Regions from separate parts of the Limnobaculum xujianqingii genome, predicted to be linked through region 3. Evidence: predicted binding sites of a transcription regulator. Region 3 holds the regulator's gene; each other region holds the start of a gene.

Region 1 (10,474 bases), on a different contig from region 3:
GCATCACCAAACCAGACTGAACGTAAAACTGGCCATGCATCTTCTGGTTTTTCTGCCACAACAAACTGAATATCATGGACTTCAATGTTAGACTTACCCGCATTACCACCAAGGTAAAACATATAAAGAAACATCCGGTTATCCTTATCTTCTGTACTTACAAGCCATTTAGTATCGCCACTACTGCAAGACTTCCGAATATATTTATTAAGTTTGAGCCGCCGCCGTATAGCCTGAAATAAATGAGTTAGTGGAGGAGTCCTGCTGAAATTCAGTATAAATCTCCATCATCATCTCTTTATTCAGGCCGTATTTTTGCGTCAAACTCCCTGCAACTCTGGTGACTAATTCGCTATCACCGCTTAATTGCATCAACGAATGGGTATAGCCAATAACATAGCCGCGTCTGAAATCCTCACAGTAACGCGTTATATGCTGTGAACTATAGGGTTCCTGACTGTTGATACCTGCGATCAATCCCATACCAAAAAAATTACTCATATTTCATCTTTCACTTTTGTGTTTTGGATATCGTTATATAAATAAATATATAACGATTTTTAAGCTAAGAAAATACCTCCTAAGTAGGTATTTCTGGTATATCCACACTGACTGATTATCAAACAATAGAAGGTGTTTACTGCGGATCGGGAGAATTCAACAATCTGAACCAGGAGAGAGTCCGACCCCAAATCCATTCTCTCTAAGGATATCCATTGCTATTGGGGTACGAAGAAACGCCCCCAGTGCCATCCCCATTTCAGTACATATCGCAGAAACGTAATGCGCAACTACATTCATTTCTTCAGGGATATCATAAACGAATATATCAGCATGTTGCCTCAGGTTTGAAGCATAGCTGGCATAACCAAGAAACATCTCAGTCTGCCCACTACGAATAAGCCAACTGGCCGCCATCTCTCCAGGCGGAACCGCCGGGCTATTGGCACCACCCACTAAGCATAACGCCCGATTTTTAAGGCTTTCCCCTAAACCGGGTTGATAGCGCTCCAGATTATCAAACAGTTGCCAGGCATAATCACCTGAAGGATCGCTGCCCGGCGTAGAGGTTGCCAGACGTAACTCTGGGTTACTCAATAGTGATAACCAATCATCACTCCCGCTAGTAATCCGTCGTGCTACGCTCAGACACAAACAGTTAGAGGCAAAAGGGATGCTACCCAAAGCAAGCCCGGCTGAGATTAATGCAGCCGGATGATTGGCACTGGCTGAAGCAAAGAAATCGCAGGTTTCACCAGCCTCGATTCGCTGGCGTAGCAATCCTGCTGGCCCAAATTGAGTCTCTGATGTCATGCCAGTTTCAGCCTGAAACTGCGCCATCAATGGAGCCCACACCCGACGCAAACTGCCCGCGGCCAGTATTTTTAACATCAATCAATGCCTTGATATTGAGTACGGTAGAAACGTTGATACCAGCGATCGACTTCTTTACGCATATCTATGTCGCTGAAAGTTTCCGGATAGAGTTTTTTTGCCATCCACAGCTCACCTAAGCCAATGGCTTCCGGCATCGGATAGCCCCAGGCTTTAGCATATTCAGGCATCAACCACACACGATGATTCTTAACCGCATCGATGGTTTGCCACTTTGCATCATTATTGATTTCATCCACCACTTTAGGATAACGATCCTGAACAAAAATCACCTGAGGATTCCAGACAATAACCTGTTCTAATGCAACCTGTTTAAAGCCTTTTACCGTCGCCGCCGCCACGTTCAGTGCGCCGGCATGATTCATCATCAATCCGGTATATTTGCCTGAACCATAGGTACTCAGGTCAGGATTGGCCATATAGGCTCGTACACGCTGTTGTTCCGCCAGTGATTTTAGACGATCGGTAACTATTTGACGACCGGCAAAAGCAGCATCCGCCAGCGCCTTGGCTTCTTCGGGTTTATTTATCACATTACCAATCAGTTCAATGCCTTCCCTGAGGCCCAAATTATAAGCCTGCTCTTCGTCATCCATGGCCGGGTTAACTTTGGACTGTTCTCCCGGATTATCATGGCGCAATGAAATAGCCAGTACCGGAATACCCAAGGCACTAATCTTATCGATCATCTCCTGAGGAGCGTAGTTAGTGACAAAAACTACCTGTGGTTTCAGCGCCACCAGGCTTTCAGCATCCACGTGGGTTAAATCACCCAATGATGCTTTATCGTTTAGCTCAGGCACCAGAGTGGCATAATTGCTACCCAGTTGCTGCTTCCAGTTGGCCAGAATGCCGACAATCTTGTCGGTAGCGTTCATTTGTACCAACAGGTTTAATGTTTGATGTTGTAGAACCACCACCCTATCGACCCGATCAGGAATGGTTACCGTTCGGCCAATCTGGTCAGTAACCTGACGATCGGCGAAAGTGGAAAAAGAGATAAGCAAAGTCAGGCTGGCAAGCGCCAGACGGGGAGATAAAAGTGTCATTTGAGATCCTCTCATTTCGATATATAAATTATTATATATCGAATGATACCTTGAATAACAAGTGCCGCTTTGATTATTTGAAGACTTTAGTCTCTTTTTGCCAGTCAGATAATATTTAGCGCCTTGCACGTTGCCTGAATGTCATCAGCCATATCAAAATTTGGCTCAAATAAGCCCCGGAAAGCGTAATCGCGAAAAAATCCCAATAGAATAAGAACATTGATTCATCAAAATCGAAAAAGGCGAAATCGACCTGAAAGAACAAATAAGGCAACCTCTCCCGCTGCATGAATGCGTAAATACCATAAACAGCAATAACACTAAAAATCAGCGGAAGAATTCGTGTCATCAATACAGAAACGGGTGAAATATGCCAAATCTTACAAAAGAAATTAGCCAGCATTCTCCAGTGAATACCAAGGTGTAAAGCAATGATGATTTGCAGCCAATGAACACTAGCCATGTGAACTTTTCTGACCAGATCGGACGAGCTATGTATAACCAAGTCTGGTAATAGATGTCGAGAAAGCATTACCCCGCTTATCACCGCGGATAAAAACAGCAACAGCAATAATGCATTTATTGACAGCTGCAAGATCCGAAAAGCGCAGTATTCTCCCTGAAATAGCTTCTGCAACCAATGGGTATTCAAACCCACATGTAACATAACCATCAGAAACAATATTGTTCCAAGCCATTCATGGATATATTCACTCCACAGATGAAACCCCATCAACGATAATAAAATGAATAACATAATCACATCTGACAGAACCTGACACTGATATTTTCTTCTCATATCAAGCCTGTTATTGCTGAACGCTGGTCAATTTATTCAGCCAGTCACCGACTCTGGTTACCGTGCCGTCATCAGCAACATCATCTCTGGAAATAGCCAATCCCTGAGTCACTAACCGGGCATCAGGTTGCAGGCGTTTAATTTCGCGAAGAGAGTCAGAGAAGCGACTACCGCCATGTGAAGTAAAAGGAATGAGGGTTTTGCCACTCAAGTCATGTTGCTGTAAAAAGCTATACAGTGGCATCGGCATTTTGTACCACCATATGGGATAACCAATAAAAACCCTGTCGTAATCAGTCAGATTATCTATCTTAGTTTTCAATTCAGGATAACGGTTATCTCGCTGTTCTTGTTCCGCATAGCGCAGTAACGGTTCATGTTGTGTTGGATAAGGGGTAACGGTTTCAATGCGGAATAATTCTCCTCCCGTATAGCGTTGAATAATTTGAGCAAGATATTGTGTGCTACCTGATATCTGACCATTTTTTTGTAAAATACTCGCACCTGATACGCCATCTACACCGTCTAATTTGACGTTTTCTGGTTGAGAGAAATAGACAATTAATGTTCTTTGAGCATGACTATTTACCGGTTCCGCAATAGCATTCAGGCTGCTGAAAGTTACTGCCAGCAAGAGAATGAAGATTTTTTTCATAGCCTTTACCAATGTTAAAAAGGGATTAACCCTCGCTGGTTCTGAGTATCACCGCCAAACAAGAGTAATAAGCTACAGCCAGACACCAGCGAGTCATATTAGGTTGTATCTGTTAGAGATTGTTGCTAAAAAACTGCTCCAGTTTTCCCATCGCCTGATTGACATATTGCGGTTGCCAATAGGTTTCAATATGGGTTGCGCCATCGATCAAAAACAGCTGTTTATCTTTTACATTTATTGCCTTGCTGAACGCGCTTTCTGTCATATATAAAGAGTCAGCTTTACTACCCGCCATCATGAGCAATGGCTTATCGATTAAATCCATATTGCTGCTGGCATCAAAGCTCATTAAGTCAAGCAAGCTACTTAGGGTATATCTGAAAGTGGAATTAGGATGCGCGTGGGTTTTCCCATAGTATTCAAACCCCTGTCGATACAAATCAAATGGTAATTTAGCGATCTGTTCATCCGTCAATTTGGCATCACCGGTATAGATAACCTCACCACCCGCGGCCTCCTGTGCCCGTGCATCAGAAGCCTGTTTTAACCGCTGCTGTATGGTAGAAATTTGGGAATCAACATAGCCATTGCGTCTTACCAGACCTGAATCAAACATACTTAGGGTAGCAATGGCGCTAAAACGTTTATCGGTTTGTGCCGCTTTTAGCGAATAGCCTCCGCCGCCGCAAATACCCAGTAGGCCTAAGCGATCAATATCAACACCAGCATACTGGCTGATAAAATCAGCCATGCCGTGAATATCTTCAATACGATGAGCTGGTTTATCGACATTACGAGGCAAACCACCACTTGCTCCCTGGTAGGCAGCATCCGCAGTAATGGTGATATATCCCTGCTCTGCCAGTCGCTGGGCATACAGGCCCGCTACTTGCTCTTTTACACCTCCATTAGGATGAGCGACGACGACCGCTGGATACTTTTTGCTGCTGTCATAGTTCGCCGGGGTATAAACATTGGCAGCAATATCAATGCCATTTAGCTGATAGCTAACCGGATGAATATTAACTTTACCGGTTACATTTTCAGTAATGGCTCCTTCATAAGTTAGCGTAAAGGGGTTTTGTTTATAGTCTGCTGCCAGTGCAGCGCCTGATGAAATACTTATCATTGATGCTAATAATGTTGCTCTGAAAACGTGATGTTTCATTAGAAAGACCTCCTGATATGGAAATAACCATTGAATATTCCCGGGACTTTCCCTGTTACTTCAAAACAAGGAAATTGACCTTCAGGTAGTCTAAAGAGCGCTGGCTGACATCAGCATGACCGTCAGATAACATTTCTGTCAGTTTAAAATCCAAAGTTTTCTGACAGAAATGTCAGGAAAATGTCAGCTACATGTTGGCGATGAGCAGTTAAGATAGTGCTAATAAATGTCATATCGCCCTGAAGGGTAAAGGGAGAAGCAAATATGCGATTACTTCTGATAGAAGATGAGGAGAAAACCTCCTCTTACATTAACCGGGCGCTCAGTGAACTGGGATTTACCGTCGATGTAGCCGCTAACGGGACAGATGGTCTGCATCTTGCTCTTGAATATGATTACGATGCTATTGTGCTGGATGTGATGTTGCCGGGAATCGATGGCTATGGCGTTCTGGAAGGGTTACGAGCCTGTAAGCAAACGCCGGTATTGATGCTATCTGCCCGAGGCTCAGTGGATGAGCGAGTTAAAGGATTACGTCATGGAGCCGATGATTATCTGCCTAAACCCTTCTCTCTGATTGAACTGGTGGCGCGCATTCAAGCGCTACTAAGACGCCGCCCCAGTGATGGTGCCGATGTTACTCAGCTGCAACTTCATGATTTACACCTCGATCTGTTAGCGCGACGAGTTACCCGGGCCGGAAACAGACTGGAATTAACCGCTAAAGAGTTTGCCCTGTTAAGCCTTCTGGCTCGTCATCAGGGGGAGATCCTGTCAAAAATGATGATTGCCGAACAGGTTTGGGATATGAACTTTGATAGCGATGCCAATGTGGTAGAGGTCGCGGTTAAACGATTGAGAGCCAAAATAGATACGCCCTATCCGGTAAAATTACTGCATACCGTACGAGGTATGGGATACGTTCTTGAGACCAGACCTGAGTCCCCGGCAAAATAGTGAAAACTTTAATGATGAAACGTTCTATTTCTGGCCGACTGGCATTGATGTTTGCTTTAGCTTCCATTCTGATTGTTTCCGCATCAGGTCTTGTGCTGAGAAGCTCTCTGCATGATTCACTGCAAAGGCAAATGCACAATGAGCTGTTGTTCCGTCATTCCCTGATGGAACCATGGATTCAAGCCAGAACTACGCTGGATGGCTGGCAAACGCTGGCAACCAAGTTTACCGACCTCGCGTCTGCCGAGGGAGGACGCGTCCAGTATTGGGTTCTCAGCGATGATTCTCGATTTCAGGTGGGAGGGCCTGCCCCGGCGGGAGTAAGCTGGGCCTCTTTAGATAATGGATTCAGTAAAGTTGCCGGTGCCACAGAGGATGCCTGTTCTCTGTTTCTGTTAATTACTGACATTCCCGCAGCCGGAGAACGCCCTGCATTACGCTATGTTGTCACTATTGACTCCACACCCTATATGGGCACGCTAAACGAATTTACCCGTACTTTGATAGTGATTACGGTTTTTGGTGCTTTTCTGGTGGCGCTAATGGGGTATGCCATTTCAAGATTTGGTATGCGCCCGGTCAATCATCTTAGTGAGCAGGCTCATCAACTTGCTCCCGGTACTCAAGGGCAACGTCTGGATACCACTACACTACCGGATGAATTACAAAAGCTGGCGGTAGCGTTTAATGGTGTGCTTAAGCGCCAGGAAGTTGCATGGCAGCAGTTGGAAAGTTTTAACGCAGACGTAGCTCATGAACTAAGAACGCCACTCACCAATCTTATTGGACAAACACAATTGAGTTTGTCACGGAAACGAGAAACTCACGAACTTGAAGAGTTACTGGAATCCAATCTGGAAGAGCTGGAAAGAATGACATCCATCGTCAATGACATGCTTTTTCTATCTCATGCACAAGCCGGTGAACATGCCACACAACTAACCGATGTCTCCTTACGTGAAGAATCGATTAAAACCGCAGAATATGTAGAGCCCTCATTTGCTGAAAAAAACCTCGATATTCAGGTGGTGGGTGATATCACAGCACGCATCGATAAACGACTATTTCATCGGTCACTGGCAAATCTGTTAGAAAACAGTGCCCGTCATGCTTTTCCAAACACTACCGTTAAAATAACTATCAGCCAGGAAAATGGGTTTGCTTCTGTTGCCGTTACCAATGTCGGCGACGCCATTGCTGCTGAGCATTTAGCTCGCCTGTTTGAGCGTTTTTATCGCATGGATTTATCGCGAACGCGTAGTAATACGCACCATGGTCTGGGACTTTCTATTGTTCGGGCAGTGGCATTAATGCATCGGGGGGATGTATTTGCCAGTAGCCACGACGGTTTAAATACGTTTGGCCTGACGCTGGCAATTAATTCTGATTAATTTAATCAATATATTGTTTCTGACAAATATGTCAGTGTGCTGTCAGGCTGATGACATCAGTCATTCGGTAACATTGTTTCATCTTCATTGATATCCAGATTTAACTTCATCGATAACAAAGGAAATGAACAATGAAAAAAATGATTAAGCGATCGTTAATTTGTACGGCGGTTATATTTACCAGTTCAATCACCCCCTATTCCTATGCACAAGATACCACCACGCCAAATAAAACACCTTCCCGCGCACAGCAACTGATGGGAGATATTGCGCCCAAAATGGCCCAGCTTACTGATGATGTGTTATATGCGGATATCTGGGAGCGTCCACAGCTCTCCAAAAGAGATCGAAGCCTAATCACGGTTAGCGCTTTGGTGGCCATGAATCGCCCCGATCAGTTACGTTCGCATCTTCGCCTGGCACGTCAAAACGGTGTAACGCAGGAGGAACTGGTTGAAACCATTACTCAGTTGGCTTTCTATTCCGGCTGGCCTAATTCTGTTACCGCCATTGCGATCGCCCAAGATGTCTTTAAAGAAAATAAATAAATACATTTTCGGGCAGTAAAACATCATTACAGGAATCAATTATGATAAAAACGATTATCATTGCGCTGACTGCACTGTTTTTGCCTGCTACAGCGATGGCAACTCAAGATAGCGTCGTAATAGTAACCTCTGCTGGTTCTCAACCTACCACCATTGGCGCAGCTGATTATTTTACCGGTTCGGTAAAAGTAGATTCTCGCTTTCAACGAAGTTCCCCTGCCCGAATTGGCGGTGGTGTTGTCTCTTTTGACGCCGGGGCACGAACGGCCTGGCATACTCATCCTCTTGGTCAAACCTTGATGGTTACCTCCGGAACCGGTTGGGTACAACAATGGAACAGCGAAATTCAATCCATCAAAACCGGTGATGTGGTATGGATTCCGCCAGGGGTTAAACACTGGCATGGTGCATCAGCCAGTCAACCGTTGGTTCACATTGCCATATCTGAATCACTGGAGGGAAGTAGTGTGACCTGGATGGAAAAAGTTACCGAGAGCCAATACCCGCGTTAATAAGGTAAGAATCCACGCTATTGCGTGGATTCTTTTAAACCAACTGACTGGCAGCAAGAAAACGCGGTTTATATATCATACTCTTGCGCAAACTCATCATATGTCCATACTTGCCTTCCGCGCGATTGAAAGTATTCAATCTCTCCTGCTACGCCGCTGCTTTTATCCCAACCCGGTAGCGTTAATACAATAAGCTCATCGCAACGCGCCATATAGGCTTCATCAATTGGTGTCCAGGTAATCTTTTTGCCCTGTTTGTTGACCACCTCATTAATCGGATGAGTCATAGTAATCTGGCTATATACCGCATATCCGGCTAATGACAGCTTCGCCGCCACTTCCGTGCACTGGTTAAAACGTTGCTCAACAATTTCCGGATTTGGGTCTGAATAGGGACAGGCAATAAAATAGAGCTTCATTATTGTTCCTTAATATTATGTAAATAAATCAGTCAGATAATAATTCAACACCTTAAATCAGGCGTAAGGGAATGCCGGCCATCTATTTAATGGCCTGACATTGAATACAAAAAACGTTAGTTAACTAATGCGAAATACTATTTATCTATTCCGCATCACTTCCGGTATTAGCCAGAATAATCTTGGTTTTAATCGCGTTACTTTTATCGGCAATCTTAAAATCTTTACTGGTGGTAACTAAAATATCGACATTTTCCCAGCCGGTAACCAGATTGATCGCATGCTTATTCACTTTTGATGAATCTGCTAATACGATAAGTTTATCGCTGTTTGCCAACATTTTTCTGGCCACCGCAGCTTCATCAACATTCTGGTCCATGATGCCGCGATTGACATCAATGGCTCCCACACCGATAACTGCATAGTCAGCAAACAGCTCGCCGATATTTCTCAGGGCAATCGCCCCCAGACAGGCATATTGAGAACCAATAAACTGACCGCCAATTAAGATGGTCTCTATGGTTGGGTTCTCTTGCATAATACTGGCAATCACCGGTGAATTAGTTATCACCGTCAGGTTATTAATCATCTTCACGCTTTGACTGAATTCAACCGTAGTTGAACCAAAATCAATAAACAGCGTATCGCCAGACTTAATCACTCCCGCCGCTTTTACCGCAATAGCTTTCTTTTCATCAATGGCCACCTTGGCCCGTTCAGAAAAGTTTCGCTCAAATTTAGACTGAATATTCACTGCACCACCGTGAACTTTCTTCAGTAACTTTTGCGACTCCAGTTTTGTCAAATCGCGGCGGATAGTTTCCTGCGCAACATTAAAATACTCAGCTAAATCGTGAACAAATACCTGACCGTTAGAGGATAGCTGTTCCAGAATCGTTTGATGCCGGAAATTAGATGAACGTCCTTCAGCCATATATTTTTGTACCCTATTATTAAGTAGTTAACTTTCACTCAACTATACGATACTCACGCTAATTTCTGTAGCATTTAGCGGTATCAATTCTGCGTTCACATTTTTCAACATGATTCGCCGCCCCGGCATACAGCGGTGATTTCCCTGATATAAAATGGTACTGCCCGCTTTTACCGTGACCTGTCCACTGATCGCCTGCTTTACCCGAATGTTCAGGTTAAACTGGCTATTGGCCGCTTTTTTATCCACACAGCCCGGAGCGGTAAACAAAATGTGGTTATCATGTTGGATCGTAATACGGTTAGCGGTCGATACATTCTCCTGATGCAGATCTCTGGCAACGGCTTCACCAATCACTTTCCCCTCAAGGTAACACTGGTCCCCCATATCGGCAGGATGCAGCATATTACCCAGCGCATAGTAAGTAGCATCAGAACAGCGACCGTTAGTATCCACCACCGGGCAACCCGTATTGGCAACAAAATCGAGATGACTTTTTCTAATCAGGGTATTTTCGCCGGTAAATTCCCCGGTAAAAATAACCGCATCACACTCAATACGTTCCGTTTGACCATTACGTTCAATCACCACATACTCCACCCGGTTTAATCCGCCAATCTCAACCAGTTTGCTATTTAAATGTAGCG
Region 2 (10,474 bases), 2.4 Mb from region 3:
GGTGACGTAACAGAAATCGTGTATGCGTTAGAGGCGCAGTCGCAGCTGGTAGGGCTTGACTCTACCAGTACCTATCCTGAAGCAGCGAAAACGCTGCCTGATATTGGCTATATGCGCCAGTTAAACGCTGAGGGTATTCTTTCACTCAAACCCTCGTTGGTACTTGCCAGCGACCAGTCGTTACCGGCACTGGCATTAGAGCAGGTTAGCCAGAGTGGAGTAAAAGTTGTCAGTATTCCAGGTAAACCATCGCTGGAAACCGTAACAGATAAAATCCATGCAGTAGCTCAGGCACTGGGCAAAGAGAAGCTGGGAGAAAAACTGATTGCTGATTATCAGAATCAGTTAGCTGCGCTGCCGAAGAACCCATTGCCATCCAAAGTGTTGTTTGTCATGAACTACACGGGTTCAACACCGATGGCAGCCGGGCAAAACACTGCTGCTGATGCCATTATCACTATTGCTGGTGGTAACAATGCCATGCAGGGATTTAACAAATATCGCCCACTTTCTCAGGAAGGTATTATTGCCGCAGCACCAGATATCCTGTTAATCACCTCTGCGGGATATGCGACCTTTGGCAGTGAAGACAATATCTGGCAATTAGCCGGTATCAGCCAAACTCCTGCCGGAAAGAATAAACGTTTGCTGGTAGTAGACGATCTTTCGCTGCTTGGTTTTAGTCTGAAAACACCGGAAGTTATTGCTGAGCTGCGTAAAGCTATGGAACACGCGGGATGAATAGCCGCATTTCACCACGCTACTGGCTGGTGGCAATGTTAATGGCATTGGTCATCCTGACGCTGTTTGCCGCTAATCTGGGGCCGGTCAAACTCTCGTTTTATACCCTACTTACCCGCTCGGGAGAGGAAGGAAGCTGGCACATCTGGTTGAACATTCGTCTTCCGAGAGTATTGCTGGCAACCCTTATCGGTGCTGCTTTAGCGGTATCTGGTGCCATCATGCAGGGGTTATTTCGTAATCCACTGGCTGACCCGGGATTGCTGGGAATCAGCACCGGCGCAGCCTTGTGTGTAGCACTGGCAATTCTGCTTCCGCTGCCACTAACCGGCGTTCTGAAACTATACGGACATACGCTGGCCGCCTTTGGCGGCAGCATTGCCGTTTGTTGCTTACTTTACGCGTTGAGCAAAACCGGTCATGGAAATCTCACTCGCTTACTGCTGACGGGTATCGCACTTAATGCACTGGCTGGCGCAGCTATTGGCGTTATTAGCTATATCAGTGATGACCAACAGTTACGGCAATTCTCCCTTTGGAGTATGGGCAGTTTAGGCCAGGCTCAGTGGTCAACACTAATTATTGCAGCCTCGTTAATTTTGCCTGCGATTGCAATAGGCCTGCGCCTGTCACGGCTGTTGAACATATTGCAGTTAGGAGATGAAGAGGCTCACTATCTTGGCGTTAATGTCGAATCGGTAAAGCTAGGTTTATTGATGCTAAGTGCACTACTGATCGGTACTGCTGTTGCGATGAGCGGAATCATTGGTTTTATTGGGCTAGTTATTCCCCACTTAATCCGTTTACAGCTGGGCTCCGACCATCGCTGGCTGTTACCCGGATCGGTTCTCGGGGGAGCTTGTCTGTTACTGCTGGCCGATACGCTGGCCAGAACGCTGGCATCTCCGGCAGAAATTCCGGTTGGATTAATTACCAGCCTGTTGGGTGGCCCCTATTTTTTATGGCTTATTTTGCGCCAAAGGGAGATACCTCGTGCTTAAGGCTGAACATCTAAACTATAGCCGGTATAACCGCGACATTATCAATCAGGTTTCTTTAACTCTAAACCCCGGCGAGCTGGTGGCGATTATTGGCCCCAATGGAGCAGGGAAATCAACGCTGTTACGTATTCTGACCGGATATATCCAACCGGACAGCGGCCAGTGTCAGTTGCAAAATCGTCCTCTGCATCAGTGGCAGCATAAAGATCTGGCAGCCGTTCGTGCCGTAATGAATCAGTACAGCGCGCTAACATTCCCTTTTAGCGTACAGGAAGTGATAGCTATGGGGCGTACGCCTTATGGTCGTCATCATCAAAATCAACAGGCTATCGATCATGCGATAAGCATAACGCAATGCGAACCGTTGCTTAAACGCCAGTACAACCAACTGTCTGGCGGAGAAAAACAGCGGATACAGTTAGCCCGACTGCTGGCTCAACTCTGGCATCCAACACCGGTAGAACGGCTGCTGTTTCTTGATGAACCCACATCGGCATTAGATCTCTATCATCAGCAGCAAACATTACGTTTACTAAAGCAAATGACGCGTCAGGTGCCATTCTCTGTATGTACCGTGCTGCATGACTTAAATCTGGCGGCACTGTATGCAGACAGAATTCTACTGTTACATCAGGGAAGTATTGTTGCCAGTGGAACGCCGGGGGAAGTGCTAAAAGATGAGTTGCTAACGCGCTGGTATCAGGCAGATCTCTGCGTTTATGGACATCCTGAAAATACGGAAGTGCCTCAAATTTGTCTAAGAAGATAAGTTCATGCCCGATTCATAAAACATCTGAGCCGGGCATGAAAGAACCGAGGTTTTACTTTTTCGCCAGCAGATTCTCAACCTCATCACCGCTGCGGTGACGGAAATCCTGCCCTTTTACAAAGTAGAAAATAAACTCACAAATGTTCTGACAGCGATCGCCAATACGTTCAATAGAACGCGCACAAGCCAGCGCGGTTAACACGCTGGGAATCGAACGCGGGTCTTCCATCATATAAGTCATCAACTGACGGATAATTCCTTCGTACTCCTGATCGACTTTCTTGTCTTCCCGGTAGATACGAACCGCTTCATCAATATCCATGCGTGCAAAGGCATCGAGCACATCATGCAGCATTTGAACCGTATGGCGACCCAAAGACTCCAGATTTACTAACAGTGGCTTATGCTGGTGAGAGAACTTTTCCAGCGCCATACGACAAATTTTATCCGCCACATCACCAATACGCTCCAGCTCGGAAACCGTTTTCGTGATGGCCATAACTAAACGCAGATCGCTGGCGGTTGGCTGACGCTTGGCAATAATTCGCACGCAGGCTTCATCAATCGACACTTCCATATTATTTACTTTACGGTCGTCTTCAATCACCCGACGGGCCAGCTCTTCATCCGCCTGATGCATGGCATTGATGGCATCGGTTAGCTGTTGTTCTACTAACCCTCCCATCACCATGACTTGAGTACGAATATGTTCCAGTTCCGCATTAAACTGACCGGAAATGTGTTTGCCTAAATTAAGGTTTTCCATGTGGGCTCCCCGTTATTAACCATAGCGGCCAGTAATATAGTCTTCAGTCTGTTTCTTCTGCGGTGCGGTAAACAGCATATCGGTATTGGAATATTCAATCAGCTCACCCAAATACATAAATGCAGTATGGTCAGAACAGCGAGCCGCCTGTTGCATATTGTGAGTTACTATCACCACAGTGTATTCGGATTTTAATTCACTAATCAGCTCTTCAATACGGCCGGTAGAAATGGGGTCAAGCGCCGAACATGGCTCATCCAACAGCAGCACTTCCGGGCGAATGGCAATACCGCGGGCAATACACAAACGCTGTTGCTGACCACCCGACAGGCTATAACCACTCTGATTGAGTTTGTTTTTAGTTTCATCCCACAACGCGGCTTTAGTTAATGCCCACTGCACACGCTCATCCATCTCTGCACGCGGCAAACGCTCAAACAGGCGCACTCCAAAGGCAATATTGTCATAAATCGACATCGGAAATGGCGTTGGCTTTTGGAACACCATACCAACTTTCGCCCGCAGTAACGCCACATCCTGATTATCTTCAAGGATATTTTGTCCATCTAACAGAATTTGTCCGGTGGCATTCTGTTCCGGATAAAGCTGGTACATTTTATTGAACGTCCGCAACAGGGTCGATTTACCACAGCCGGATGGCCCAATAAATGCAGTGACCTGATTTTTGGCAATATCCAGGGAGATATTCTTTAACGCATGGAATTTGCCATAATGAAAATTCAGATCCCGTACCTGAATCTTGCTTTCAGTTGAGCTGTTGTCACTCGTCAGATTCATTAAGTCGTCTCTCTAGTGTTTTTTACTGGCAAAAACTACACGCGCCAGAATATTTAATAACAATACGCACAGGGTAATCAGTAATACGCCAGCCCAGGCTAACTGTTGCCACTCGGCAAACGGGCTCATGGCAAATTTGAAAATAGTTACCGGCAAGTTGGCAATCGGATGACTCAGGTCGAGGCTCCAGAACTGGTTGGACAATGCGGTAAACAGCAAAGGAGCGGTTTCCCCGGCAATGCGGGCAATGGCTAACAGCACTCCGGTCACAATGCCTGAAAGAGAAGCTTTCAGCGTCAGTGACAAGATAATCTTCCACTTAGGCGTTCCCAATGCATAAGCGGCCTCTCTCAGACTGTCGGGCACCAGCCGTAACATATTCTCGGTGGTACGAATAACGATCGGTACCTGTAATAACGCCAGCGCAATGACACCAGCCCAACCGGAAAAACGTTCCATCTGCGTGACTACAATGGTGTAAACAAACAGACCAACCACGATGGAAGGAGCCGACAATAAGATGTCGTTAATAAAGCGCACGGTGGAAGCAAAGATTGACTTACGCCCGTATTCCGCCAGATAGATACCCGCCAGAATACCCAACGGAGTACCAATCACCGTCGCCCATAAAATCAGCAAGCCACTACCTGCAAGGGCGTTAGCTAATCCACCACCGGCAGTATTCGGTGGCGGTGTCATTTCGGTAAACAGCGCCATCGACATACCGTCGATGCCTTTAGTAATGGTTGAAAACAGAATCCAGATTAACCAGAACAGGCCAAAAGCCATGGCCATCATCGAAATGAATAGCGCAATACGGTTTTTTTGACGACGCCATGACTGCATACGTCTGCGACCGGCATCAAAAGAAGCGATTTCAAATTTATCGATAGTGGTCATCTTAGCGCCCCTCATTCTTGTTTAATCTGAGAACCATTAATTTAGACAGGGACAACACAATAAAGGTGATAACAAACAGAATTAATCCCAGTTCCATCAACGCTGAGGTATGTAAGCCGGATTCAGCCTCAGCAAACTCATTAGCCAGTGCAGAGGTAATACTGTTGCCCGGCATATACAGGGAGAAGCTATCCAGCTGGTAAGTGTTACCAATAATGAAGGTAACCGCCATGGTTTCCCCTAAGGCGCGGCCTAACCCAAGCATAATGCCGCCAATCACACCATTTTTGGTATAAGGCAGCACAATATTGCGGATCACTTCCCAGGTAGTACAACCAATGCCGTAAGCGGACTCTTTTAACAGCGTTGGCGTTTGCTCAAACACGTCGCGCATTACTGCGGCGATATAAGGAATAATCATGATGGCCAGAATAATACCGGCGGCCAAAATACCGATACCAAATGCCGGGCCAGAAAACAGCGTACCGATGATAGGGATGTTTGCCACCACATCTCCCACCGGCTGTTGAAAATATTCGGCAAACAGCGGAGCGAAGATAAACAGCCCCCACATACCGTAAACAATGCTGGGAATCGCCGCCAATAGCTCGATGGCAATACCCAACGGGCGTTTTAACCATTTAGGTGAGAGTTCAGTCAGGAACAGCGCGATACCAAAACTTACCGGTACCGCAATCAGTAGCGCAATAATAGAGGTTACGATAGTGCCGTAAATAGGAACCAGCGCCCCAAACTCATCGGCTGGCGCATCCCACTCTTTATGCCAGAGGAAGCTGATGCCAAATTTTTGAATGCTGGGCCATGATGCAATAACCAGAGAGATGATTATGCCGCCCAATAATAAAAGGGTAATCAGCGCTGCCAGTTTAACCAGCGCGCCGAAAATAATATCACCCTGTTTTCCCGGAGCTTTCATTACCGGCTTATGTACCGCCATTGAGTCTCTCTTTCATATATACGGCCCTCTTCCGGTATAGGGAAGAGGGCGGTTAGGAATGATTAATAGAGCGCTTTACCGCTGCTATCTTTAACCTGTGTTTTCCAGGCTGCACGAACTTGTTCAATCACGGTGTCTGGCAGTACAGCATAATCAAGCTCCGTTGCCAGAGAACCGCCTTTTTTGTAGCCCCAGTCAAAGAACTTCAGTACTTCTGCACCACGTTTGGCATCTTTCTGGGTTTTATGTACCAGAATAAATGTGGTTGAAGTAATCGGCCATACGTCTTTACCCTTCTGGAAAGTCAGGTCCTGAGCAAAAGATTTCGACCAGTCGATGCCTTTAGCCGCCGCGCTGAACGATTGTTGCGTCGGGCTTACCGCTTCACCATCTGCTGATATCAACTTGGTATAGGCCAGATTATTTTGCTTGGCGTAGGCATATTCCACATAACCAATGGAACCCGGCAAACGCTGAACAAAGGCTGCGATACCATCATTGCCTTTACCACCTAAACCCACAGGCCACTTAACGGTAGAACCAACCCCAACCTGGTCTTTCCAGTCCGCATTCACTTTTGCCAGATAGCTAGTGAACACGAAAGAAGTACCGGAACCATCAGCACGACGCACCACTGCGATATCCTGCTCAGGCAGTTTGACGCCCGGATTCAGTTTCGCTATTGCCGGGTCGTTCCACTTTTTCACCGTACCCAGGTAGATATCCCCCAGGGTTTTTCCATCCAGCGTCAGTTCACCTGATTTAATTCCCTGAACATTCACTGCCAGTACCACACCACCAATAACGGTTGGGAACTGGAACAAATCGTCTTTAGCCAGCTTCTCATCATCCAGAGGAGCATCTGACGCACCAAAATCTACTGTATTAGCATTAATTTGCTTAACGCCACCGGATGAACCAATCCCTTGGTAATTGATATTATTACCGCTCTCTTTTTGATAGCTGTCCGCCCATTTGGCATAGACAGGTGCAGGGAAGGTAGCGCCAGCACCGGTAATATTCTCTGCCGCAAATGCTGACAGAGTTGTCAGAGAAACGGCTGTTGCAATACCATAAGCAATAGTTGTACGTATCAGTTTCATCATTCCTCCTAAAGGAATTTATTGGCTCTGTATCGTTAATAATCAGACTGGTGATGAGTACAAGCGCAAAGATAAGACCGTTTAGTGACAGTATAATGTCAACCAGGTTACAGTTTTATGACAGTGGGGAATTTCGATTTAACTTAATGATATTTTTGATAAAAATAATTTTATCCTGAATGTGATGTTACCTACAAACGTCCTGTGGCAGAAAAAACATTAAAGTGTGCAATTGCTATAGCCTATTTTCGCAAACTGATAACGCCATCACTCACCCTATTATCTCCTCCTCTATTATTTCTTTTTGGGGGGAATTCAATTAATTAAAACAATGCCAAACTGAATAAAAGATAATCATGGGATTAACCTTATGAAAAAGCTACCTCTACTGTTTCTGCTGTTTCCCGGGCTGGTGCAAGCTGCCTGGACGGTACCCGGAATGCCTGAGTTTAAACAACAAAGTCCAGGCTTGTTTATCAGTGAAACAAAGCTTGAAAAGGGCTCGCTGCCATTAAATCTCAAATCAGATCAAGCGTGCTGGCAGCCCGCGGAATCAATCAAACTTAATCAGGCACTTTCACTAAAACCATGCGCAGGAGAAGCTCCCATCTGGCGCTTATTTCGTGAAGGCGATTATCGCGTACAGATCGACACGCGCAGCGGTACTCCGACACTGACTCTGAGTGTCAATAACGAGGCGCAAGCAGCACCAGTTGATATCACCCGCCAGTGCCCGAAATGGGATGGTAAACCGCTAACGGTAGACGTCAGTAAAACTTTCGCCGAAGGCAGTGAAGTACGCGATTTCTACAGCGGCTCAACAGCAACAGTCAAACAAGGCCAAATTACCCTGATGCCTGCGGCGAGCAGTAACGGTCTGTTACTTCTGGAATCCGCTGCCACACAACAAGCCTCAACGTTTAGCTGGCATAACGCCACGGTCTACTTTGTTCTGACCGACCGTTTTGTAAATGGTAATCCAGACAACGATAACAGCTATGGCCGCCATAAAGACGGCATGCAAGAGATCGGTACCTTCCACGGTGGCGATCTGGCTGGCTTAACGCAAAAACTCGATTATCTACAGCAACTGGGGGTAAACGCGTTGTGGATTAGCTCACCGTTGGAACAAATTCACGGCTGGGTTGGTGGCGGTACAAAAGGAGATTTCCCGCATTATGCCTACCACGGCTACTACACCATGGACTGGACAACACTCGATGCCAATATGGGTACTGAAAATGAGTTGCGCACACTGGTGGATGAAGCCCACAAACGCGGTATACGTGTTTTATTCGACATCGTCATGAACCACACAGGTTACGCAACGCTTGCCGACATGCAGGAATATCAATTTGGCGCCCTGTATCTTAAAGGCGACGAACTGACTAAAACGCTCGGTAAACATTGGACTGACTGGAAGCCAGGCCCAGGCCAAAGTTGGCACTCCTTCAATGATTACATCAACTTTAGCGACAGTACGGACTGGCAAAACTGGTGGGGTAAAAACTGGATTCGTACTGATATTGGCAATTACGACACCCCAGGTTTTGATGACTTAACCATGTCGTTGGCTTTCCTGCCTGATTTAAAAACAGAATCTACGCAACCTGCGGACTTACCGGTCTTTTACCGTCATAAACCCGATACCCACGCCAAAGAGATAGCGGGTTATACCGTGCGAAACTATCTGACTCACTGGCTTAGCCAATGGGTACGTGATTATGGTATCGACGGCTTTCGGGTGGACACCGCAAAACACGTTGAAAAGGCAAGCTGGCAGCAGTTGAAAACACAATCTGTTGCTGCGCTGGCTGAATGGAAAAAAGCCAATCCAGACAAAAAGATGGATGATGCGCCGTTCTGGATGACCGGAGAAGCCTGGGGCCATGGCGTGATGAAAAGCGACTATTACAACAGCGGTTTTGACGCAATGATCAATTTTGATTATCAGGAGCAGGCGGCAAAAGCGGTAGATTGTCTCGCAAACATCGATCTCACCTGGCAGCAAATGGCGACCAAATTGCAGGATTTTAACGTTCTTAGCTATCTTTCTTCCCACGATACTCGCTTGTTCCGCAAAGGAGGGCAGCGTGCAGCTGAATTACTGCTGCTGACGCCGGGTACGGTACAGATTTTCTATGGTGATGAAACGGAGCGCCCGTTTGGCCCGACAGGTTCTGACCCACTTCAGGGAACGCGTTCGGACATGAATTGGGGGCAAAATATCGCCACGCTCTCTCATTGGCAGAAAATCGGTCAATTTCGCGCTCGTCATCCGGCAATTGGTGCGGGTAAACAAAACACACTGAGCATGAAACAAGGCTACGGCTTTAGCCGTGAATCCGCAGACGACAAAGTGATGGTTGTCTGGGCGGGGAACCAGTAATTCAGAATGGATGGCATACAACACCTGTAACTTGCCTGACGGCTGCGTTGATTTAGCCATAAAAAAATCCGGTATGCTTTTTGAACAGCATACCGGATTGACTTCGTTTATAACGCTATTGCCCTATAGAGATCGTTGTTGTTGGTCCACAGGGCTTACTATTAATTACTCTACGGTTACCGACTTCGCCAGATTTCGCGGCTGGTCAACGTCAGTCCCTTTAATCAACGCAACGTGATAAGAGAGCAACTGTAGCGGAATAGTATAGAAAATTGGAGCTACCAGCTCTTCCACATAAGGCAATGGAATAATGGTCATGCCTTCGGAATCACTGAATCCGGCATCTTCTGCGGCAAACACATACAGCTGACCACCGCGAGCACGAACCTCTTCAATATTCGACTTCAGCTTTTCCAGCAGTTCGTTATTAGGTGCTACCACGATTACCGGCATATCCGCATCAATCAGTGCCAGAGGACCGTGTTTTAACTCACCGGCGGCATAAGCTTCAGCATGAATATAGGAAATTTCTTTCAGCTTCAGCGCACCTTCCATTGCGATAGGGTACTGATCGCCACGGCCGAGGAACAAGGCATGGTGCTTCTCAGAGAAGCCTTCCGCCAGAGTTTCAATGGCTTTATCCAGAGACAGAAGTTGATCGATACGGTTAGGCAGAGCCTGCAGAGCATGAACAATATCGCGTTCTGCTTTTTCTGACATGCCATGTAAACGACCTAAACGGGCAACCAGCATCAGCAGTACGGTTAACTGAGTGGTAAAGGCTTTGGTTGAAGCCACGCCAATTTCAGCACCGGCACGAGTCATCAGTGCGATATCTGATTCACGAACCAGTGATGAACCACTCACGTTACAGATAGCCAGAGAACCCAAATAGCCCAGCTCTTTTGACAGGCGTAATGCAGCCAGAGAGTCGGCGGTTTCACCAGACTGAGACAGCGTCAGCAGCAGGCTACCTTTACGTACCGCCGGTTTGCGATAACGGAATTCTGAAGCAATTTCGATATCACAAGGCACACCAGCAATCGCTT
Region 3 (10,474 bases):
TTATTCCGTGCCGAATCATTGACTCAGCAGGAAAGCCAAATGCTTTTTAGCAGCATTGCACATGGAGATTTAGAACCCTCACAACTGGCTGCTGCACTGATTAGCATGAAAGTTCGCGGGGAGACGCCGGATGAAATCGCTGGTGCTGCAAACGCATTTTTAGCTGACGCGGTGCCCTTCCCACGTCCGGATTACGATTTTGCCGATATTGTTGGCACCGGTGGTGATGGCACTAACAGCATTAATATTTCAACCGCCAGCGCATTCGTTGCCGCTGCTTGTGGTATCAAAATTGCTAAACATGGTAACCGTAGCGTTTCCAGCCGTTCAGGATCTTCCGACCTGCTGGCAGCAATGGGCATTAAACTGGATTTACCGGCCGATGTTTCTCGTCAGGCGTTAGATGAAGTAGGCGTCTGCTTTTTGTTTGCTCCTCAATACCACGCTGGCTTTCGTCACGCCATGCCGGTTCGTCAGCAGCTAAAAACCCGCACGTTGTTTAACGTACTGGGTCCGTTAATTAATCCGGCGCGCCCGAAAAAAGCCGTGATTGGTGTTTACAGCCCGGAACTGGTTCGTCCTATCGCTGAGGCATTGAAAGTGCTTGGCTATCAGCAAGCTGCCGTGGTTCATGGTGGTGGAATGGATGAAGTTGCCGTCCACGCTCCAACTCAGGTTGCTGAACTGCGTGACGGTGAAATTGTATGCTATCAGTTAACCCATCAGGATTTTGGTCTGAAGCAATATTCGCTGTCTGACCTTGAAAGCGGGACACCTGAAGAAAACCGTGACATTTTGTCTCGCTTGTTACAAGGTAAAGGTGAAATTGCTCACGCGTCTGCCGTGGCGGCAAATGTGGCATTATTAATGAGATTATTTGGACAAGAAAATCTGCGTACCAATGCGCAACAGGCAATGGATGTGATTAGTAGTGGTGTTGCCTTCGATAGAGTTCAGGCCCTGGCGGCAAGAGGATAAATGATGCAAGAAACCGTATTAACGCGCATTGTTCGTGATAAGCAGGTCTGGGTCGCAGAACGTCGTCAAAAACAGCCGCTGGAAAGCTTTCGTCATAAAGTTATTCCCAGCGAGCGTAACTTCTACCAGGCATTAACCAGTGATAACAGCGTTTTTATTCTGGAATGTAAAAAGGCATCCCCATCTAAGGGGGTGATTCGTCAAAACTTTGATCCACGGGCTATCGCTGAAAGTTATCGTAACTTTGCCTCAGTTATCTCTGTATTAACTGATGAGAAATACTTTCAAGGCAACTTCGATTATTTGACGCTGGTAAGCAATCAGGTTCATCAACCGGTATTGTGCAAAGATTTTATTATCGATGAATATCAGATTTATCTGGCTCGTTTCTATCATGCAGATGCCGTTCTGCTGATGCTTTCGGTACTGGATGATGAGCAATATGTCGAACTGGCCGCCGTTGCACATTCACTCAATATGGGTGTGTTAACAGAAGCCAGTAATGAAAGCGAATTGCAGCGCGCCATTGATCTACAGGCCCGTGTCGTGGGTATTAATAATCGGGATTTACGCGATCTTTCTATCGATTTGAATCGTACTCGTACCATGGCACCACAACTGCCCGAGTCGACTATTGTTATCAGCGAATCCGGTATTCATAACTACCAGCAAGTACGTGAGCTTAGTCAGTACGCGGATGGTTTCCTTATCGGTAGCGCACTGATGTCAGAAGAAAATCTGGATCTGGCTGTACGCCGTGTTCTTTTCGGTGCGAATAAGGTGTGTGGATTAACCCGACCTGAAGATGCCGCGGCCGCTTATCATGCCGGTGCCGTATACGGTGGTTTAATTTTTGTTGGCAAGTCACCTCGTTATATTGATTTAGTTCAGGCTCAAAAAGTTGCCGCAGCAGCCCCATTAAAGTGGGTTGGCATATTCAGTAATGCTAAGACCGAAACCATTTTTCTGGCAGTTGAGCGGCTTAATCTCTCTGCCATTCAACTGCACGGTAATGAAAATAGCGACTATATTCATGACTTACGTTCACGCTTACCGGCAAGTTGCCTGATCTGGAAAGCGCAAACGGTTGATGGCCAACTGCCAGAACTGAATGATTCTCAGGTTGATTGCTACCTGCTGGATAACGGTGCCGGTGGTACCGGACAAACTTTCGACTGGCAAGTATTGCAGGACCAGGAATTGAGCAATGTGATGGTAGCCGGTGGATTAAACACGGGTAATACCGCAGCAGCAGCCGGTCTTGGCTGCCTGGGACTGGATTTTAATTCCGGAGTGGAAAGCCAGCCTGGCCATAAAGACATTACCAAAATCAACGCGGTATTTAGCATACTACGCAACTATTAATAATGACAAAAGTGGAAGACTAAGGGATATAACATGACATTACTTAACCCCTATTTCGGCGAATTTGGCGGGATGTATGTACCCCAAATCCTGATGCCTGCATTACAGCAACTGGAAGAGGCTTTTGTTAGCGCTCAGCGGGATCCGGCATTTCATGCAGAGTTTCAGGATTTATTAAGAAACTATGCAGGTCGCCCGACGCCGTTAACCCTATGCCGTAATCTGACGGCAGGAAGCAAAACCAAACTGTATTTAAAACGCGAAGATTTATTACATGGCGGTGCTCATAAAACCAACCAGGTACTAGGTCAGGCACTTTTAGCAAAACGCATGGGTAAAACCGAGATCATCGCCGAAACTGGTGCTGGTCAACACGGAGTTGCAGCCGCATTAGCCTGTGCCTTACTGGGTTTAAAATGCCGGATTTACATGGGAGCTAAAGACGTTGAGCGTCAGTCACCAAACGTTTTCAGAATGCGTTTGATGGGAGCAGAGGTTATTTCTGTTCACAGCGGCTCTTCCACCCTGAAAGATGCCTGTAATGAGGCTATGCGCGACTGGTCTGGTAATTATGAAACCGCGCACTATCTGCTGGGTACTGCTGCGGGTCCACACCCATTCCCAACCATCGTACGTGAATTCCAACGAATGATTGGTGAAGAAACCAAAGAACAAATGAAAGAGCGTGAAAACTGTCTGCCGGATGCGGTTATTGCCTGTATTGGCGGCGGCTCTAACGCTATCGGTATGTTTGCTGATTTCATCGAGGAATCCAGCGTTCGACTGATTGGTGTTGAACCTGCGGGATTAGGTATTGAATCCGGACAACACGGTGCCCCATTAAAACACGGCCGCGTTGGCATCTATTTTGGTATGAAGTCACCAATGATGCAAACCAGTGAAGGTCAGATTGAAGAGTCCTACTCTATTTCTGCTGGCCTGGATTTCCCTTCTGTTGGGCCTCAGCATGCTCACCTGAACAGCATTGGTCGTGCAGAATACGTTTCAATTACTGATGATGAAGCGTTGAATGCCTTTAAACAGCTATCCCGCCATGAGGGAATTATTCCTGCGCTGGAGTCTTCTCACGCCCTGGCTTATGCCCTAAAAATGATTGCCGCAGAACCGGAAAAAGAACAAATCCTGGTGGTCAATCTATCCGGTCGTGGTGATAAAGACATTTTTACAGTTCATGATATTTTAAAAGCGCGGGGAGAAATCTGATGGATCGTTATCAACAACTATTTGAACGTCTGGCTGCCAACAACCAGGGCGCTTTTGTTCCTTTTGTTACCCTGGGTGATCCAAACCCGGAACTCTCGCTGGAAATTATTGATACCTTAATTGCCGCAGGCGCTGATGCTCTGGAACTGGGCATTCCGTTCTCTGACCCACTGGCTGACGGACCAACCATCCAAAGTGCTACCTTGCGTGCTTTTGCTTCAGGAGTGACGCCGACACTTTGCTTTGAATTATTAGGCAAAATTCGGGCAAAACATCCTGATATTCCGATTGGTTTACTGATGTATGCCAATCTGGTGTTTAGTCGCGGTATTGATGAGTTTTATGCGCAATGTGCAAAAGTAGGTGTAGATTCCGTACTGGTTGCTGATGTTCCACTGGAAGAGTCACAACCATACCGTCTGGCAGCACAGCGCCATAATATTACGCCAATATTTATCTGCCCACCTAACGCGAATGACGAGCTATTACGCCAAATTGCTACTCATGGTCGTGGTTATACCTACCTGCTCTCACGTGCTGGCGTGACCGGTGCCGAGAACAAAGCACATCTGCCATTAGAGCATTTGGTTGCTAAACTGAAAGAGTACAACGCAGCACCATCGATTCAGGGTTTTGGCATCTCAGAACCTTCACAGGTAAAAGCGGCTCTCACCAGTGGAGCCGCAGGAGCCATTTCTGGCTCAGCCATTGTGAAGATTATCGAACAAAGCCATCAACAGCCGAAGATTATGCTGGAGAAACTGGCGGAGTTTGTTAAGGGGATGAAGGCGGCGACTAAATAGTAAAGCAAATACAGTATTAACTTCAGAGGATATTCCGTCCGTAAAGGCTATATACCTATATTGGCATGGTGCCCGGACGGATGGGCGTTTGTACTCAGGAGCAGAGTGCGTCGGGCCTGGCCGGGTTAGGGGCACTTCGTTGGCTTACGCCAAGTCGACCCCAACACCCGTCCCTCCCGTCGATTAACTTTCGTTCATAAAGGCCTGTTAAAACAGGCCTGTTATCTAATTAAACGCCAAAACAACTAATTACCCACCACCAACCTTCCCGGCAACACAAATCTGAACTCACTGCCTACCCCCAACTGACTTTCAATACTCAACTGGGAATCATGGTGATTCAACACATGCTTAACTATCGCCAGTCCCAAGCCGCTGCCTCCGGTCAGACTGGAACGCGATGGGTCAACACGATAAAAACGCTCGGTCAGATGGGCTATATGCTGTTGCTCAATGCCTGGCCCATTATCTTTCACACTAAACTGAGCGCCGCGAGGCGTTAATGCCCAACTGACATAAATATCCGTTCCGGACGGCGTATGATTGATAGCGTTATACACCAGATTGGACATTGCGCTGTAAAGCTGTTCCTGATTACCTAACACCTGCAATTTGGTATCAACATCAAAATGAAGCTGATGTTCGCCGTTACTTAAAATATTGGCTTCACGCGCAAGATTATCCAATAGAACAGGCACGTTAATCTTTTCATTTAACGCATAGCGAGGAGCGGCTTCAATACGCGATAACGTCAGTAATTGATTAACCAGACTGCTCATGCGCTCCGTTTGGCCCTTCATACTGGTCAACGCTTTATGGCGAATCTCCGGACGGGTATCGTCATCTCCCAGCATTTCAATATAGCCCTGCAACACGGTAAGCGGCGTTTTCAACTCATGACTGACGTTAGTGAAGAATTTACGACGAACCTCTTCCAATTGCCTGATTTGTGATATATCACGAGCGGAGATCAGCATATGCCCTTCGTCATAAGGCATTACTCTAAATTCAATATAGCTACCTTTATTGAATTTTAACGTTAGTGGTTCATCAAATTGTTTGCGTTTAATAAACTCGGTAAATTGCGGATAACGAATCAAGTTAAGAATATGCTGGCCGTTATCTTCCGGCCAGCGAAACCCTAACATTTGTTGAGCCAGTTTATTACACCAAAAAATATGTCCGCTTTCGGTACTCAATACCACGGCATCAGGTAGCGATTCGGCACCGCTACGAAAACGTTTAATCAGTGAAGCCAGCTCACGACGGCGCTGGCGGTTACGGTGCTGCATTTGATACAGGCCGTAGAATAACGGTTCCCAACTTCCCCGACCTGGTGGAGGCATAATGCTGCGATCCAACCATAACCAGTGAGATAACTTCAGCAGATTATAAAAATGCCACAACAAGGCACAGAGTGCCGAAATCAGCAGTAACAGCGTCAGATGACCAATAAAAATGCTTAACAGCAATGCCGGAAGGCAAAACAGCAACAGCTCAATGACAATTCTCTTCCACGACAGGCGTTCTAGCACAGGCGAGTCCCTAACCAGTTAACTTAAAAACGAGTTGAAAAACGATAGCCTGAACCGCGTACGGTTTGCAGCATCTTGTCATAACCGCTGTCTTCCAGCGTCTTACGCAAGCGACGAATAAATACGTCAACGGTTCGATCTTCAACATACACATTAGTACCCCATACCTGATTAAGCAGTTGCTCACGGCTATAAACCCGCTCAGGATGGCTCATAAAGAAATGCAGCAGTTTGTATTCCGTAGGTCCCATATCCAGTGGCTTATCGTCTGCCATAACCCGATGGGATGATGGGTCCAGGGTTAAGCCATCAAATACTAAAGATTCATGTTCGGTCATAGGTGACGTTCGGCGCATCACAGCTTTAATGCGCGCCAGAAGTTCTTTAGGAGAAAAAGGTTTAGTGACATAGTCATCCGCCCCGGACTCCAGCCCTTGTACACGGTCTTCCTCTTCTCCCCGGGCAGTTAACATCACCACCGGAATGGCTTTCATCAGAGGGTCGCGTTTCAGATATTTAATCAGTTGAATGCCGGATCCGCCCGGCAACATCCAATCCAGTAAGATCAGATCGGGAAAAGGTTCAATAAGTAAAGATTGCGCCGCGGTAAAATCCGCAGCTTCGATGGCCTGATAGCCATGTTGTTCAAGAACAAGAGAAATCATTTCCCGTATAGGTGCTTCATCCTCAACCACCAGTATGCGTTTTATCATGCGGGCTCTGCTCTTTGTTGTTTTTTCTCAACACAATGCGAGTTGAATGATTATATACCCTAATAATTTGAGTTGCAGAAACACCAGAAATCTTGTCAATACATCTGCAACCTAAAGTACACTGGATTATAGTGCATTGGCATTATGCTACAGATATATGACACTTTTATTACGTTAACAACGTTTTCTGTTAATAGAAGCGTCCACTAAGGTAGTGCTGACCATCTCTGCTGCGTATAATCCCCAATAACCATAGCGCACCATATGGCTATTTTTTGACAGAGAGGATTCATGCGCATTATTCACACATCTGACTGGCATCTTGGACAATACTTTTTTACCAAAAGCCGAGCGGCTGAACATGCAGAATTTTTGCGCTGGTTAACCGAAAAAGTCGCAGAGCATCAGGTTGATGCCATTATTGTCGCGGGTGATGTTTTTGATACTACCTCTCCTCCCAGCTATGCCCGGGAACTCTATAATCAGTTTATTGTGGGACTGCAACCAACCGGCTGTCAGTTAGTGGTATTGGGTGGAAATCATGACTCTGTTGCGATGTTGAATGAATCCCGGGAACTACTGACCTACCTCAATACTCAGGTCATCGCCAGCGTTGCACAACAGCCTGAACAGCAGCTTATCGTTTTGAATAACGCTCAGGGCGAGCCTGGTGCATTGGTGTGTGCAATTCCCTTTATTCGAGCCAGAGATGTACTCTCCAGCCAGGCGGGCCAATCGGGTAGTGAAAAACAACAGGCTTTGCTGGAAGCAATCAGCCAGCACTACCAGCAGATATACCAACTGGCAAAAGAAAAGCAGCAACAATACGCCAGACATTTACCGATTATTGTTACCGGGCATTTAACCACCGTTGGCGCATCCACCTCCGACTCTGTTCGTGAAATCTATATCGGTACGCTGGATGCATTTCCCGCGCAGGCATTTCCCCCGGCAGACTATATTGCTTTGGGGCATATTCACCGCCCACAGAAAGTCGCCAAATCAGAATATATTCGTTATTCCGGTTCCCCGATTCCCTTAAGCTTTGATGAAAGCGGCCAGGAAAAAAGCGTAGTGATGGTAGATTTTTCCTCTCCGGCAGAGCCGCAAATTACATTACTTACCGTACCGCAATTTCAGCCAATGCAACTGATTAAAGGCGACATTGAACAAATCAAATCGGCACTGGAAGGTTTTCGCGATCGGCAACAACAGAAAACCGTTTGGTTGGATATTGAAGTGGATTCTCGCCTTTACCTGAATGACCTTCAGCGACAAATACAGCAAATGGCAGAACAATTACCGGTCGAGGTGATATTACTGCGTCGCAGTAAGGCCCTCACTCAGCAAGCCATTCAGCGCCAGGAAAAAGAGACGCTGTCAGAGCTGACGGTAAACGAAGTATTTGAACGCAGACTGGTACAGGATGATGACGATAATCAAAGCACCCGGCAGCAACATCAACGAGTGCGTCAGCTGTTTCATTCGCTGGTAGAGGAAATGGAACAACAGACTGAACAGCCCGTTGATGGAGGAGCCGTCTGATGCGTATCCTTAGCCTGCGACTTAAAAATATTAACTCGCTGAAAGACGAGTGGAAAATCGACTTCACTCAAGAACCCTTTTGCGATAACGCTCTGTTTGCCATTACCGGCGCTACCGGGGCCGGTAAAACCACCCTGCTGGATGCCATTTGTCTGGCGCTTTATCATAAAACACCTCGCCTGAATGTAACGCCAACTCAAAATGAACTGATGACTCATCACACAGCTGAGTCGCTGGCTGAGGTAGAGTTTGAAGTTCAAGGCATTGGCTATCGGGCATTCTGGAGCCAACGCCGGGCAAAAGGCAGCCCGGATGGTAATCTGCAAACCCCTAAGGTTGAACTGGCCTATATACGCGATGGCAAAATTATTACCGATAAAATTCGCGATAAACTCGACCTTACTGCCCAGATCACCGGTTTAGACTTTAGCCGTTTCACCAAGTCCATGATGTTATCGCAGGGTGAGTTCGCCGCTTTTCTTAATGCAGAACCGAATGAGCGTGCTGAATTGCTGGAAGAGCTTACCGGCACAGAGATTTATGGTCACATCTCTGAGCAAGTTTTTCTATCCCACAAAGAGGCTAAAAATCAGCTGGATACCCTGCATACTTTGTTAGGTAGTGTACAGTTGCTGTCAGAAGAGCAAACTCAGGAGCTAACCCAACAGGCCCGGCAACTGCAATCTCAGGAGAAATTACTAACCCAGCAAACTGAACGCCTGCTGGCAGACAGGCAATGGCTGGAAAAACAAGATGAATATCTACGTCAGGAATCACAGTGCCAGCAACAATTAACTCTGGCTCAGCAAAATTGGCAACAGCAACAGCCCCAACTTGAAAAATTACAGCGAAGTGAACCGGCTGAAAAACTGCGCCCCCTGCATACTAATCTGATGCGTTTGCGTCAGGAACAACAAGATAACCAGCAGGAAATAGCGCGCATTACTCAGGCCGAAACCGAACTCAAACAACAGATCGCTGTTGCTTTACGGGCGCGTGAACAGGCAGAACAGCAGCATGCATCGCAACTTAAACAGCATGAGTTAACCCGCACTCTGATTAATACCCAAGTCATGCCGTTGGATTTACAGATTGGAAATAAGGTCAGTCAATTAACTCAACTTGAATTAATTCGAACCAACCTTGTTCAACAATTACAACTACAGCAAAGCGAACATGATGCAAGCTTAAAACAACAGCTTCAGCTACTCAGTCGTCAGCAGGAGCTAAATGACTATTTCCAACATCACTCGCACCATCAATATTGGGGGGAAAACCTCCCTCTGTGGCAGCAGCAACTAAATCAGCTCACCCGTATTAATAGCGAGTTACAGAACGCCCGGCAATCAGCAGAACTTAAACAAAAAGAGATCGATCGGCTCAATCAACAGCTGACTGAAGTTACATTGTCACAAAAACAACATCAGACACAGCTGCAACAATTGCAACAGAGCTTTGATAAGCATGATGCCGCCTTCCAACAATTGCGCGCCCTGCACGACTTAAATGGACTAAAACAACAACAGCATAATCTTGCCCAAACCAGAGATCGACAACAGTCACTTTCCCTGCTGTTTCAGCGTTATCAACAGGTGACTAAGCAGCATCAGGCCAGGTCCAGCCAGCTAAATGAACTCACGACGGTGATTAAACAGCTCGATAGAGATTTAGTTACCAAACGTCAGCAATATAGCGATAAAAAAGTCCATTTGACCAACGTAGAAAAACTGGCCGAGCAAGAGCTGATAATTAGCCGTTTTGAGCAAGAAAGAGCGCTATTGCAACCCGGTTCACCCTGCCCGCTATGTGGTTCGACCCAGCATCCATTAGTGGGTGAAAATACTGCATTGAAAACCTCGGACACTCAGCAGCGCCTGAATCAGTTAAAAACCGAGTTTCAGCAATTACACGATGCAGGAATTGAGTTAAAAAGCAAAATAGCTCTGCATAGCGATCGGCAAAACCAACTGACCAAAGAGATGAATAATCTGAGTCTGGAGCTGGACGACATCAGCCAGCAATGGCAACAACACTGCAAACAATTGGATATCAACCTGTCACTTACCGGGACAGAGCAATTTGAATCTTATCTGGAAAGCGTTCGCCAACAAGAGAGACAGTTACAGCAACAGATAAACCAACTTGAACTGGCCGAGCAACAATGGTTGCAAGAAAAAGAGCTTCTCAATAAACAGCATAATGCAACTCAGGAAGCACAACAGCGGGTAACGCTACTGGCTCAAGATGTTTTGAACAAAACTCAGCAACAGCAGCTTTCCGGGCAGGCCCTATTATCACTACAACAAGATTA

Evidence for each region. Region 3 encodes PhoB, which activates phosphate uptake and scavenging genes when phosphate is short. Its sites were predicted from a motif close to CTGTCATAAAACTGNCNNAT; they were not measured.
Region 1: GOL65_RS19275 (heavy metal response regulator transcription factor) is a predicted target of PhoB. The motif match lies at 5,214-5,233, and genes of this name have one in related genera.
Region 2: pstS (phosphate ABC transporter substrate-binding protein PstS) is a predicted target of PhoB. The motif match lies at 7,141-7,160, and genes of this name have one in related genera.

What each region holds. Positions count from the first base shown of each region.
Region 1 is NZ_JABMLK010000002.1:1,146,479-1,156,952, reverse strand. Features, by position in the region: gene GOL65_RS19310 (DUF1543 domain-containing protein) at 1-134, opposite strand, end outside; gene GOL65_RS19305 (DUF2623 family protein) at 208-501, opposite strand; gene GOL65_RS19300 (substrate-binding domain-containing protein) at 658-1,392, opposite strand; gene GOL65_RS19295 (ABC transporter substrate-binding protein) at 1,392-2,444, opposite strand; gene GOL65_RS22505 (DUF4405 domain-containing protein) at 2,560-3,243, opposite strand; gene GOL65_RS19285 (flavodoxin) at 3,254-3,898, opposite strand; gene GOL65_RS19280 (alpha/beta hydrolase) at 4,011-5,066, opposite strand; gene GOL65_RS19275 (heavy metal response regulator transcription factor) at 5,331-6,023, shown strand; gene GOL65_RS19270 (heavy metal sensor histidine kinase) at 6,035-7,414, shown strand; gene GOL65_RS19265 (carboxymuconolactone decarboxylase family protein) at 7,546-7,962, shown strand; gene GOL65_RS19260 ((R)-mandelonitrile lyase) at 8,004-8,474, shown strand; gene GOL65_RS19255 (DUF1937 family protein) at 8,543-8,893, opposite strand; gene GOL65_RS19250 (DeoR/GlpR family DNA-binding transcription regulator) at 9,039-9,827, opposite strand; gene GOL65_RS19245 (NAD(P)/FAD-dependent oxidoreductase) at 9,870-10,474, opposite strand, start outside.
Region 2 is NZ_JABMLK010000001.1:2,929,331-2,939,804, forward strand. Features, by position in the region: gene GOL65_RS13545 (heme/hemin ABC transporter substrate-binding protein) at 1-741, shown strand, start outside; gene GOL65_RS13550 (FecCD family ABC transporter permease) at 738-1,742, shown strand; gene GOL65_RS13555 (heme ABC transporter ATP-binding protein) at 1,735-2,511, shown strand; gene phoU (phosphate signaling complex protein PhoU) at 2,564-3,277, opposite strand; gene pstB (phosphate ABC transporter ATP-binding protein PstB) at 3,293-4,075, opposite strand; gene pstA (phosphate ABC transporter permease PstA) at 4,088-4,975, opposite strand; gene pstC (phosphate ABC transporter permease PstC) at 4,977-5,933, opposite strand; gene pstS (phosphate ABC transporter substrate-binding protein PstS) at 5,996-7,036, opposite strand; gene GOL65_RS13585 (alpha-amylase) at 7,407-9,425, shown strand; gene glmS (glutamine--fructose-6-phosphate transaminase (isomerizing)) at 9,591-10,474, opposite strand, start outside.
Region 3 is NZ_JABMLK010000001.1:486,296-496,769, reverse strand. Features, by position in the region: partial or broken gene trpD (anthranilate phosphoribosyltransferase) at 1-978, shown strand, start outside; gene trpCF (bifunctional indole-3-glycerol-phosphate synthase TrpC/phosphoribosylanthranilate isomerase TrpF) at 982-2,343, shown strand; gene trpB (tryptophan synthase subunit beta) at 2,377-3,567, shown strand; gene trpA (tryptophan synthase subunit alpha) at 3,567-4,370, shown strand; gene phoR (phosphate regulon sensor histidine kinase PhoR) at 4,616-5,905, opposite strand; gene phoB (phosphate regulon transcriptional regulator PhoB) at 5,929-6,618, opposite strand; gene sbcD (exonuclease subunit SbcD) at 6,910-8,163, shown strand; gene GOL65_RS01910 (AAA family ATPase) at 8,163-10,474, shown strand, end outside.